DNA from 3 places in the Marinobacter sp. L-13 genome. Region 1 is predicted to be linked to each of the others. Evidence: predicted binding sites of a transcription regulator. Region 1 holds the regulator's gene; each other region holds the start of a gene.

Region 1 (4,160 bases):
GACCGGCCCACAGACGAAGCTCAGGAACAACGTCCCAACGAGGCGGAACAGGCGCTGCGCCGGGAAGCCGCTATTCAGGGGGCGATCGAGCTGCTTCTGCGGTCTCGAAAACTGTTGCTGGTCATGGTTGCGAGGCTATACCAGAGAAAATCAGAGGAACCTTCAACCCTTGATGAGCTGGTCGCTCTTATCGGGCCAGAACCGAGTGAAGTTGGCCGCCTGAAGGAGCTAGAACAGCGATCCGGGAGTTGGTGGAACCATCTTGAGCAACTCGAGCGCGCTCAAAGCAGACCTCCGGCGACCAAAAAAACCGTGAGCGAGGAAAACATTATTGCGGTATCGGCCGATTCCGGCCCGGATCGATCGTCGGCTGCTTTGATGAAAACGCTGACCGCCGTCAAACATTTTGCCGACGATCTGGAAGAGCAGCACAGCGAGTGGTAAGCCACTCCCAGCTCCGGCTATTCAAATCGTATTAACTTGAAGGTTTATTGAATGTCACCATCGTTTTTTGAAATCGTGCAATTGACCAATGGCGATTACGCTCTGCGCCGCATTGATGATGACAGTGCGCCACTGGTAAAAATCTCTTTTTCGGAAGAAGCCCGGGAAATGATGGAAGATCGGGATATGTCGGTTGCCAAAGCCATGATTGCAGCTGGCATTGAGGCTGTAGGCAATGTTGCCCACGATATCGACTGGGAAGATGACGAACTGGACGCCTCAGACGCCCAGCCCTCCTACACTCTGCATTGATCGGTTAACGCTGCCTGAGAACGACGCCGTGGCTATTGCCCTCGGCCGAGGCTCTTTGCAGGGATTCGAAGGCAACTCGCCCCAGTTTACGGGTCCACATGACCACAGCGTGACAGGTGCCGGCACTGAGGGCTCGCTCTGCCAGGTCCTGGGCAGGATAGTCCGGTGTTGAACGCAGCACCAGCAATTCGCCGGCGACAATCCCGTGCATTTTTTGCCACTTGCTAACCAGCGCCTGGGGCGGGTCGATCCAGGCCAGCCAGCGCTTCTCTTGATTCAGCTGGGTCAGCATTGGCAACAGCAGCTGGAAATTTTCTACCTGGCCTTCCGGCAGAATGATCTCCGTCACATTGCCACAGACTTTGGGTTCGGTGGTTTCCGGAGCGCGTCGGGCGCGAATGACGGAACGTCGCTCGCGGGCGGCGGTTGCCGACACTGAACAGGACAGAGCATTGGGGTTGTAGGCCAGATTCTGATTAAAGCTCATTTGTTCCATAATTCACCCGTTATTCAAACTATCTGAGGCTATCCGAACCGCTCAGTGCAGGTCAGAGCGGCGGATAACACCAACACCCAGACCCTCGATGAACAGCTCCTGTTCGGTCAGGTCCACTTCGATCGGTGCGAATTCTTCGTTTTCGGCAATCAGGTAGACTTTCGAGCCTTCCTTGCGGAAACGCTTTACCGTGACCTCATCGCCAACCCGGGCAACAACCACCTGGCCGTTGTGAACATCCTGGGTACTGTGAACTGCCAGCAGGTCGCCATCAAGAATACCGATGTCTTTCATGCTCATGCCCCGGACCCGCAGAAGATAATCTGCAGACGGCGAAAAGAATTCTGGCTGCAGTGTGCAGTGGTCCTCGATGTGCTCCTGAGCAAGGATCGGACTACCGGCAGCGACCTGACCAATGACCGGGAGGCCCAGATCCTCTTCCGCCTCAGGCAGACGGATGCCGCGGCTCGCTCCCGGCACCATCTCGATGGCACCTTTCCTTGCCAATGCCCGGAGATGTTCTTCCGCGGCGTTGGCCGAACGGAAGCCCAGTTCTGCTGCGATTTCAGCACGGGTTGGCGGATAGCCGGTCTCGTCGACGTATCGGCGAATAATATCCAGTACCTGGGACTGCCTTGCTGTAAGCTTCATCAAGCTACTCCGCTATATCGGGATCGGGCCGCTGCAAACATCAGCCTCTCGTAAGAGTGGCTCCGGAGGCCCTGTTTTTTTATACAGTAAACTGACTATATACAGTGTTTTATCCAGTGTAAAGTCGGCTCCCTGATTTTCTTGCATCCGCTTAATAATGAGGATCAACGGCGGTGTGATATGGTTAGGGCACTATTCCTCACGAACCAGGGAGCACCATGACTCAAGTCAGTGCCTGCAGGATGCCTGACATCCTAGAGACGAACGAAGGGAAGGAACGCCGGGTTGGCGTCGAGATCGAACTGTCTGGTCTGGGCTATGATGAGCTGGTTACATTGGCGGCGAAGATGCTGGAGGGCACACCTGAGCTCAAGTCACGCTATGTGACAACCTTGCAGACAGCTCTTGGCGACTTCACAGTTGAGCTTGATTCCGATCCGATCAAGGATCTAGATCTGGCGGACGAGCGCCTCCCCGAGTCCATTCGTGAACTCGGTGGACAGGCGATGGATGTGATCGACGCCGCGGCTGAACGCGTGGTACCCCTCGAGATCATAAGCCCACCCCTGAAGTTTTCCAGCGTCGAGGTGATTGAAACGCTCATCGACAAACTCAGGAACGCCGGGGCACTGGGCAGCCGGGACGCCATCTATTTTGCGTTTGGCCTGCAGCTTAATCCTGAGTTGCCCGACCTCAGCCCGGAGACCCTGGTTCGTTATTTCCAAGCGTTCGCGGCCCTGTATGAATGGCTCAAGCACCGGCATCAACTGGACGTCAGCCGCAAATTCACCACCTACATCGAACCCTGGCACGGCAGCTACACAGAGCTCCTGATGGAAGACAACTATCATCCAAACCTCGGGGAGCTCATGGAGGATTACCTGGAGTTCAATCCTACCCGCAATCGCGCGCTTGACCTGCTTCCACTGTTTGCCCACCTGGACAAGGAACGGCTGGAACGCCATGTTCAGGATCCCAGGATAAAAAGCAGGCCAACCCTGCATTACCGGTTGCCGGATTGCGACATCGACAATCCCGGCTGGCATTTCTCAACCGTTTGGAACGACTGGGTCGTTCTGGAGCAACTGGCCAACAATCCCGACGACCTGGCCGACATGCGGCAACTGTTCCGGGAGCGGCGCAAACTGAATCTTCACAACCTGACCCACAGCTGGCGGGAAACCACTGACGACTGGCTGGCCAAAAACGGGTATGTCTGAAGAGTCCAAAGAACAGGAACTTGAGGTTCCGGGCCTGACGATCGGCATCAGTGGTCCCGCTCGAAAAAGCCTTGCCCATCGCCTGATCAGCCTGGGTCTGCGCCTCCACGGTGCCCGGACCCACTATATTCGCCCCGGTTCACGGGTTGCCGTACCGATGCTTGATGGCCTGGTGCTGTCAGGCGGCACCCACGTCCATCCTGAACGTTATGGGCAGGAGCCACAGGTTACCGCCAACTATGACCGCAAGCGGGATAAAACCGATCAGTCACTGCTTGAGCAGGCTGAAGCCATTGGCATTCCCGTGCTCGGGATTTGCCGCGGCGCCCAGTTCATCAACGTTTTCCACGGCGGGTCCCTGTGCCAGAACGTGACACCGCTGAGGGTCAATACCCGGCATCGCCCACTGCTCTTGCCCCTGCAAACCGTGCGACTGGTAACGCACAGCCGGCTTGAGCAAGCCATGCGCTCCCCGGTGATCGGCGCCAACCGGATTCACAGCCAGGCCATCAAGCGCCTGGGCCGCAACCTGCGCGTGACCGCCGTGGACAATGATCTGTTTGTACAGGCTATTGAAAGCACCGGACGCCAATGGCTAACCGGCATCCAATGGCACCCGGAATACCTGCTCTACCATGGCGGACACCGACGCATCTTTGGCCAGTTCGTGGATGCTGCCCGCCGATACAAACTGGCGCGCCTGGAACCGGATTCCGACGACGCCTGATCCATCAACGGTTTCCAAAGGAGGCACTACCATGAACGGACGGAACCGAAAGCTCCGTTTAAACCTGAAGTCCGGTTTTATTCTCCCTCTCGCGCTCACAGTACCTGCTCTGACAATGGCAGGTGAGGTTACGCTCACTGGCGAGGGCAGTGTCCGATACGAGCCCGACAGCGCCAGACTCCAGTTCACAGCCAGTGCCGAGCACGAGCTTCCCCAGAAGGCCACCGAACGGGTAGCGGCCCTGATGGCGCAGTGGCGCGAGGGTATTACCGAGTACCAGGATCAGCTCAATGATTACTCAGACGCGTCG
Region 2 (4,160 bases), on a different contig from region 1:
CCCGGGGTTGTCACAGTAAGGCTGACTTTTTTGCGCTTGGCCTGGGCCGCCACCTTCTCCAGCTCGTCTTCCTGCTTTTTGCCGTATTCGTTTTTCAACTGTTCCGAGCGCTCAAGAAAGCTGTCGCTATCAAAGGTCTGGGGAATAACCTTGACCAGGCGACTCATCAGCTTTTCCATATCCTGTTTGAGCTGGGTACCCTTCCCGGCCGGGAGCTGCAACAGCTTCGGAATGCGCGGCTCCTCGAAGTTGGCCACGTAGCACCAGTCATGGCTCTGCTGATCCGTATCCACATGATGCTCGAGGTAACGCAGCATCATGGTGCGCTTACCCAGGCCATTACGGCCAACGGCATAGACGTTGTAACCGCCATGGGGCATTGCCAGAGCAAAACGCACAGCCTCCTGGGCACGGTTCTGGCCAACGATTTCAGCCAGGGGCTCCAGTTGCTTGGTGGTTTTGAACGGCAGATCTTTCAGAACACAGGCTTTGTAAAGCTGGTGCAGAGGCAGTGACTTCAAGGTTTGGTCCTGTAACGGTTAACACATTGGCCGGTCATTGTAGATTCTGCGGTCGGCTCTGTCGCGTTCAGCACGAAGATTTCTGGAGTCGCGCACAGTGCGCGGGATTTTGTTAGGCAGTTCACAATTCCGCCGCCGCTCATTTTTCAGCCAGCCTTTCCGGAACTACACTTCATGTCCCAACCATAAAAACAATGCACGCAACGGACGCCAGCGTATGACCAATGATTCCGCAGAGCGCAGAATCAAGGATCGTTACCCCGCCTCCTGCCTGAAGGTCCAGCTCCGGGAGCGTAGCTTCCTTGGTCGTGGCAAACACCCCACGCCGGTTACCTGCCTGGACCTCAACCGGTACGGAATGGCAGTGCTATGCCCCCGACCAGTAGAGCCGGGCGCCCGTCTGTTCATGGATTTTGACGGCAAGTACATCAGCGAATCGCGGGTTTGTGCCCGGGTGGTGGAATGCCAGCCCTTCCAGACCGGCTATCGCGTCAGTGTCCAGTTCAGCTATTGCCTGGACAAGAAGGGCTATTCACGAACTGTCGACAATGCCCTGTCGCGGATTGAAGGCTTCTACAACCGGTTTGCCAGCTGAGCCAGGCCTTCGGAATCAAACCAGCCCGGCGTCAAGGCTGGCCGCAACATACATCCCCAGCTCCCGACACTGATCTTCAAACTCTTCCCGGTATTCACCCCGGCAGATCAAAGGCTCCTGGACCAGCTTCCAGCGTAGCCCGGTGGTAATGCTTTCTATTGCCCGCTTGGTGCCCGTGCCGTCATGGCCGGCGCGAATGTAATAGGCAAAAGGTAGCCCCTGGGTTTTCTCGAGGCAGGGATAGTAGCTGCGATCGAAGAAGTCTTTTAAAGCACCACTCATATACCCGAGATTCTCAGTGGTGCCCAGAATAATGGCGTCGCAGGCAAGAACGTCTTCGGGACCGGCATCCAACGGTGCCAGAACGGTTACTTCAACGTTTTCGATATCTTCATGGCGGGCACCCTCATCCACAGCTTCTCGTAGGCGGAGGGTGTTCGGGGAAGGCGCATGGGCAACAATCAAAAGTTTCTTCATGCCATCCATACGTCCTCCCTACATCAAGCTTAGAGCAGCTCGCCGTTGGCTTCTGCAGGCTCTTCTTTTGCGTCTTTCTTCGGTTCAGGCTTGGGCATCAACTTGTCCCGAACCTTGGCTTCGATCTCGTTGGCAATGTCCATGTTTTCTTCCAGGAACTTGCAGGCGTTGGCCTTGCCCTGACCGATCTTGTCGCCATTGTAGGCGTACCAGGCTCCGGACTTGTCGACAAAGCCTTCCTTGACGCCCATATCCAGCACTTCCGCCATGTGGTAAATGCCCTTACCGTACATAATCTGGAACTCGGCCTGCTTGAACGGCGGCGATACTTTGTTCTTGACTACTTTCACGCGGGTCTCGTTACCGACCACTTCGTCACCATCTTTCACGGCACCAATGCGGCGGATATCAAGGCGAACGGAGGAGTAGAATTTCAGCGCGTTACCACCGGTGGTGGTTTCGGGCGAGCCAAACATAACCCCGATTTTCATACGGATCTGGTTGATGAAAATCATCAGGCAGTTAGCGTGTTTGACATTACCGGTCAGCTTGCGAAGCGCCTGGGACATCAGTCGCGCCTGCAGACCCACGTGGCTGTCGCCCATTTCACCCTCGATTTCCGCTTTCGGGGTCAGGGCCGCCACGGAGTCCACGATGATCACGTCTACCGCATTGGAACGAACCAGCATGTCGGCAATTTCCAGGGCCTGCTCACCGGTATCCGGCTGGGACACCAGAAGGTCGTCCACATTGACGCCCAGCTTTTCGGCGTAAACCGGATCGAGCGCGTGCTCGGCATCCACGAATGCACAGGTTTTGCCGGCTTTTTGTGCTTCGGCAATTACCTGGAGGGTGAGCGTCGTCTTACCGGAACTTTCCGGACCGTAGATTTCGCAAATTCGACCATATGGAAGACCGCCAATACCCAGGGCAACGTCCAGGCCAAGGGAACCGGTGGAGACCGCAGGAATGGCTTCGCGGGGCTGATCGCCCATTTTCATCACGGCGCCCTTGCCGAACTGGCGCTCAATCTGCCCAAGTGCTGCGCTCAATGCTTTCTTGCGGTTGTCTTCCATCAGTGCAAACCCTCTGTCGCCTGGGCCGCCACCCTCAGGAAAAGGCTGGCAGCGAAATAGTGAATCGGGAATCTGTACAGCTCGAACAGCCCATTCCCTGTATATTTGAACAGTATTAAAACATAACCCGCAGAGGAGACCAACCCCTCCGGATGTGAAAGCCGTCAGACTTCGTCCACAAAATTGTTAACCCCTTGAAGGGCAAAGAGAACGGCCTGCCTGCGGACCTGATCACGATCACCCTCAAAGTGTTTTACCACCGCCACGGCGGAGGCCGGGCTGCTACCCCAGGCAAACCAGACGGTGCCCACAGGCTTGTCATCGCTGCCACCGCCGGGCCCGGCAACACCACTGATAGCCACGGCAACGTCAGCATCTGTCGCCACCAGGGCACCGGCAACCATTTCCCGCACCACCGGTTCGCTGACCGCACCGTGTTCATCCAGCGATTTCCGGGTTACGCCCAGAAGCCCCTGCTTGGCCTCATTGCTGTACGTGACAAGGCCACCCAGCACGTAGGCCGAAGAACCGGCACGATCGGTCAGTACCTTCGCAACCCAGCCGCCGGTGCAACTCTCCGCCGTCGCAACGGTACGGCCGGTTGTCAGCAGTCGTTCACCAAGGCGGTTGCCTGCCTCTTCCAATTCCTGATCGCTGGCCAGCATAATGACCTCCTTCGTTTCATCACGGCGGTTATTTTCTTACAATTCACGCCTTCATCCAAAGCAAGGCTACCGGACCCGTTCATGTCAGCAGCTCAGACCGATCTTTCCAAGCACACCCCAATGATGCAGCAGTACCTGAAGATCAAGGGCCAGCACCCCAATGAACTGGTTTTTTACCGCATGGGGGACTTTTACGAACTGTTCTATGAAGATGCCAAGAAAGCGGCCGAGCTGATGGATATTACCCTCACCGCCCGGGGCCAATCTGGCGGCAATCCGATCCCCATGGCCGGCATCCCCTATCACTCTTCTGAGGGCTACATTGCCCGGCTGGTTCGGGCAGGTCAATCCATCGCCATCTGCGAACAGATCGGAGATCCTGCCACCAGCAAGGGTCCGGTTGAGCGACAGGTGGTGAGGATCGTCACACCGGGGACCCTGAGCGACGACGCCTACCTGGAGGATCGACGGGACAATCTACTGGTGGCTATCTATAACCATCGGGAGCAGTTCGGTTTTGCCTCGCTCGATATTTCCAGCGGCCGTTTTGCCGTGTCGGAGCTGGAAAACCTGGAGGCCCTGCAGGGCGAACTGCAGCGCCTGCGTCCGGCGGAAATCCTGATCAGCGAGGATTTTCCCTACGAGGACGTTCTGGAGGGTTTCACCGGAATACGCCGTCAGGGGCCCTGGCTCTTCGAATCCGATACGGCCCGCAGGGTTATTACCCATCAGCTTCAGGTCAGGGACCTGACAGGTTTCGGCTGCGAGGAACTCAATCTCGCCGTCTGTGCCGCGGGCTGCCTGCTGCAGTATGCCAAGGAAACCC
Region 3 (4,160 bases), on a different contig from region 1:
CTGCGTCCTGCAGCGCCACTTTACACGGCTCGAGGCTGCGCTGAACCAGGTCTTCTACCAGAGATTCCAGCTTGGCACGGGTCAGCTTCACATTCATGTGCTTGGGACCAGACGCGTCTGCGGTGATGTACGGCAGGTTAACGTCGGTCTGCTGGCTGCTGGAAAGCTCGATCTTGGCCTTCTCGCCCGCTTCCTTCAGACGCTGCATCGCCAGGGAATCGCCGCGCAGGTCGATACCGCTGTCTTTCTTGAACTGGTCTGCCAGGTACTCGATGATCTTCAGGTCGAAGTCTTCACCACCGAGGAAGGTGTCACCGTTGGTGGCCAGAACCTCGAACTGGTGCTCACCGTCAACATCGGCAATTTCGATGATGGACAGGTCGAAGGTACCACCGCCCAGGTCATATACCGCCACGGTACGATCGCCGCTCTTCTTGTCCAGGCCATAAGCCAGGGCTGCTGCGGTCGGCTCGTTGATGATCCGCTTAACTTCCAGACCGGCGATCTTGCCTGCATCTTTGGTAGCCTGACGCTGGCTGTCGTTAAAGTAGGCCGGAACAGTGATGACGGCTTCGGTCACTTTTTCGCCCAGGTAGTCTTCTGCAGTCTTCTTCATCTTCTTGAGAACTTCTGCAGACACCTGCGGCGGCGCCATTTTCTCGCCCTTCACTTCAACCCAGGCATCACCGTTGTCTGCCTTGGCAATCTTGTAGGGCACCATCTTGATGTCTTTCTGGACTACATCGTCTTCAAAACGACGACCGATCAGACGCTTGATGGCGTACAGGGTGTTGTTCGGGTTGGTAACCGCCTGGCGCTTGGCTGACTGGCCAACCAGGGTCTCACCATCGTCGGTGTAGGCGATGATGGACGGGGTGGTGCGATCACCCTCGGCGTTCTCGATTACCTTCACCTTGTCGCCATCCATGATGGCTACACAAGAGTTGGTCGTTCCCAGGTCGATACCGATAATCTTGCTCATTGAGTCACTCCAATTCTTCTGAATGCTTTCCAGGAGGCCATTTGCCTCCGCTTTCGCTATTTACTGGCTATATTGGCGCTTTAATCGGCTTTTCAAGCCTGCTCATCAATTTTTGGTGCATCTTCCGCTTTCGCGACCACCACCATGGCCGGCCGCACAACACGACCATTCAGCAGATACCCTTTCTGAACCACGGCTACCACGCTGTTCGGCTCGGCATCCGGCGCAGGCACCATGGACATGGCCTCGTGATGCTGGGGATCGAACGGTTCGCCCACCGGGTTGATCTGCTCAACGTTGAATTTCTTCAGGCTGGACATGAAAAGACTCAGGGTCATTTCCACGCCTTCACGAATTGAGGCAACCAGTTCGCCGGACTCATCGTGACCCTCGGTGCTCTCGACCGCCTTCTCAAGGCTGTCAGCTACCGGCAGCAGCTCCTTGACGAACTTTTCCAGGGCAAACTTGTGCGCCTTCTCAACGTCGATCTCGGCCCGACGGCGCACGTTCTGCATTTCCGCCTGGGAGCGCAGCATCTGCTCCTGGAATTCCTGAACCTGAGCCTGGAGCGCTTCCACTTCGGAGGTTTCGTTGTCGCCGGCTTCGCCCTCAGCGGCCTGGGCCTCCTCTTTCGCAGCCTCGAGGGCTTCGTTCAGTTCCTCGTGCTCGTTGCGGTTCTCGTCAGTGCTCATGGCTACTCCTGCTTCATCTAAAGCGGCCCGCTGTCAGTGGCCGGTTAAACATGGGCTCCGGCCGCCTCGAGCCGGAAAATGTCGTTGCGAACGGATATGGGGCCCGCTCTCCAGGTTTCAACCACCAAAGCCTGCAATCCTGAAGAAAATACCTCCCTCAGGTTTGCAAACCACAAAAACCCTGTATATATTCACAGTCACTGTATACATCCACAGTGTTTTGCCGGTTTCAGGAACAACGCGGAGGTTATCTGCATGCTGACTCAACTTACGGTTTCCAATTACGCCATCGCTGAACGGGTGGAACTCCAGTTCAGCAAGGGCATGACCGCATTGACCGGCGAGACCGGCGCCGGAAAATCCATCGTTCTGGACGCCCTCGGCCTGGCCATGGGTGGCAGAGCCGATGCCGGCGCCGTCCGGCATGGCGCCAAACGCGCCGACATCACAGCGACCTTCGACGTATCCGGCATTCCTGAGGCAACCGAATGGTTGGCAGAACACGAGCTGGATGACGACAACGATTGCATCCTGCGCCGGGTCATCAGCAAGGATGGCCGCTCTCGCGCCTACATCAATGGCCAACCCTGCCCCCTGAACCACCTCAAGGAGCTTGGCGGTGTGTTGATGGATATTCACAGCCAGCATCAGCACCAGTCTCTTTTGCGCAAGGAAACCCACCGCAAGCTGGTGGACGAGTTCGCCGGCGTTGAGACCCTGGCCGCTGAAACACGGGAAGCCTGGAAATCCTGGAACCAGATCCGCCAGCGGCTGACCGAACGCCAGCAGAATGCCGATGAAGCAGAGGCCAAACTCCAGCTCTTGCGGTATCAGGTGGAAGAACTGGATCGTCTGGCCCTGGAAGCGGGCGAGCAGGAAAACCTGGAACAGGAGCAGGCGCAGCTCAGCCAGGCGGATACGGTTCTGCACAACAGCCATCAGGCCGCCCTGCTTTGCACCGAAGATGAAACCAGCGCAGTGGATCTGGTGCGCCAGGCGTTACAGCAGCTGGAGCAGCTTCCGGTGGACGTTCCTGCACTGGCGGACACGATCCAGATGCTGAACGAAGCCCAGATCCAGATCAGTGAGGCCGGCGACAACCTTCGCCATTTCGTCGAGGACTACGAGGCCGATCCGGCTCGACTGGCGGAAGTGGAAGAACGGCTGAGCGCGATCTACCAGATGGCCCGCAAACACCGGATCACACCGGAAGAATTACCGGAACTGCATCAGCGCCTGAGTGCCGAGCTGGCCGAGCTGGACGGTGGTGAAGGCAGCCTGGAGCAGCTGGCCACAGAGCTGGACAGCCAGCGCGGACGCTTCGATGAGCTGGCCGCGGAGCTGTCAGAGGCCCGCGCCAGGGCCGCCGCCGAACTGGATCAGCGGGTCGCGGCGGAGCTCGCCCAGTTAAGCATGCCCAACATGCAGTTCATTACACACCTGAACCGCAGCAACGGTGGGGAGCCGGCGCCCCACGGACTGGAAGAGATTGAATTCCTGGTCAGCGCCAACCCGGGGCAGCCTGCGCGGCCACTGGCCAAAGTAGCCTCCGGCGGCGAACTGTCGCGGATCAGCCTTGCCATCCAGGTGGTGGTTGCCCAGACATCAACCACACCCACACTGGTCTTCGATGAAGTGGATGTCGGCATTGGTGGCGGCACGGCCGAGGTGGTTGGCCGACTGTTACGGACTCTTGGCGGCAACGGGCAGGTGCTCTGCGTCACCCACCTGCCGCAAGTGGCCGCCCAGTGTCATCAGCACCTGTTTGTCAGCAAGTTCACCGAGCAGGATGCCACCTTCTCGAAAATCGAGACGCTGGACGATCAGGGCAGAATCAGTGAAGTGGCGAGAATGCTGGGAGGCGTGGACATGACCGAACATACGATCGCTCATGCCAGGGAAATGTTTTCAAAGGGGCAGGCAACCCATCACTGAACTGCGAGCAACGATCCACTACCCCTCTCGATCCTGAGAGCTGTTGGGGCGGGCCAAAAACCCGCCCCTTTTTTCGTTCCTTCAGCCAACGACCCGAGCCGGGCTCAGGACTTGATCGGCTTTACGTACAGAATCAGGCTGTGGTCGACGATTTCGTAACCGTGCTCTTCGGCAATCTTCTTTTGTCGCTCTTCAATGACCTCGTCGACAAACTCGACTACCTCACCCGTCTGGGTGCACACCATATGGTCGTGGTGGTCGTCTCCAGCCATCTCGAACACGGCATGGCCGCCCTCAAAATTATGGCGCAGTACCAGCCCTGCTGCTTCAAACTGCGTCAGCACCCGGTAGACTGTTGCCAGCCCCACGTCATCGCCTTGCTCCAGAAGCTTCTTGTATACATCTTCGGCACTGAGGTGATGCTCCTCCGCGGTCTCCAGAATATTGAAGATTTTGACCCGCGGCAGAGTCACTTTCAGACCGACTTTTCGTAATTCGGCGTTTTCGGATGACATGTTACTATTCACTCTTTGGTGTGCCTCACGGCTTCC

The links. The regulator LexA, encoded in region 1, represses DNA repair genes until DNA is damaged. The targets are predictions, from matches to a motif close to CTGTNTNNNNANACAG.
Region 2: recA (recombinase RecA) is a predicted target of LexA. The motif match lies at 2,767-2,782, and genes of this name have one in related genera.
Region 3: recN (DNA repair protein RecN) is a predicted target of LexA. The motif match lies at 1,856-1,871, and genes of this name have one in related genera.

What each region holds. Positions count from the first base shown of each region.
Region 1 covers NZ_JBSXNQ010000055.1:78,608-82,767, forward strand. Annotated here, with positions in the region: gene AC13DD_RS11000 (DUF6586 family protein) at 1-444, shown strand, start outside; gene AC13DD_RS11005 (hypothetical protein) at 496-756, shown strand; gene AC13DD_RS11010 (cell division inhibitor SulA) at 761-1,252, opposite strand; gene lexA (transcriptional repressor LexA) at 1,295-1,906, opposite strand; gene AC13DD_RS11020 (amidoligase family protein) at 2,122-3,123, shown strand; gene AC13DD_RS11025 (gamma-glutamyl-gamma-aminobutyrate hydrolase family protein) at 3,116-3,850, shown strand; gene AC13DD_RS11030 (SIMPL domain-containing protein) at 3,882-4,160, shown strand, end outside.
Region 2 covers NZ_JBSXNQ010000057.1:132,023-136,182, forward strand. Annotated here, with positions in the region: gene AC13DD_RS12885 (ATP-binding protein) at 1-521, opposite strand, end outside; gene AC13DD_RS12890 (PilZ domain-containing protein) at 739-1,116, shown strand; gene AC13DD_RS12895 (flavodoxin family protein) at 1,132-1,602, opposite strand; gene recA (recombinase RecA) at 1,623-2,669, opposite strand; gene pncC (nicotinamide-nucleotide amidase) at 2,834-3,334, opposite strand; gene mutS (DNA mismatch repair protein MutS) at 3,416-4,160, shown strand, end outside.
Region 3 covers NZ_JBSXNQ010000048.1:5,705-9,864, reverse strand. Annotated here, with positions in the region: gene dnaK (molecular chaperone DnaK) at 1-982, opposite strand, end outside; gene grpE (nucleotide exchange factor GrpE) at 1,075-1,674, opposite strand; gene recN (DNA repair protein RecN) at 1,930-3,609, shown strand; gene fur (ferric iron uptake transcriptional regulator) at 3,714-4,124, opposite strand.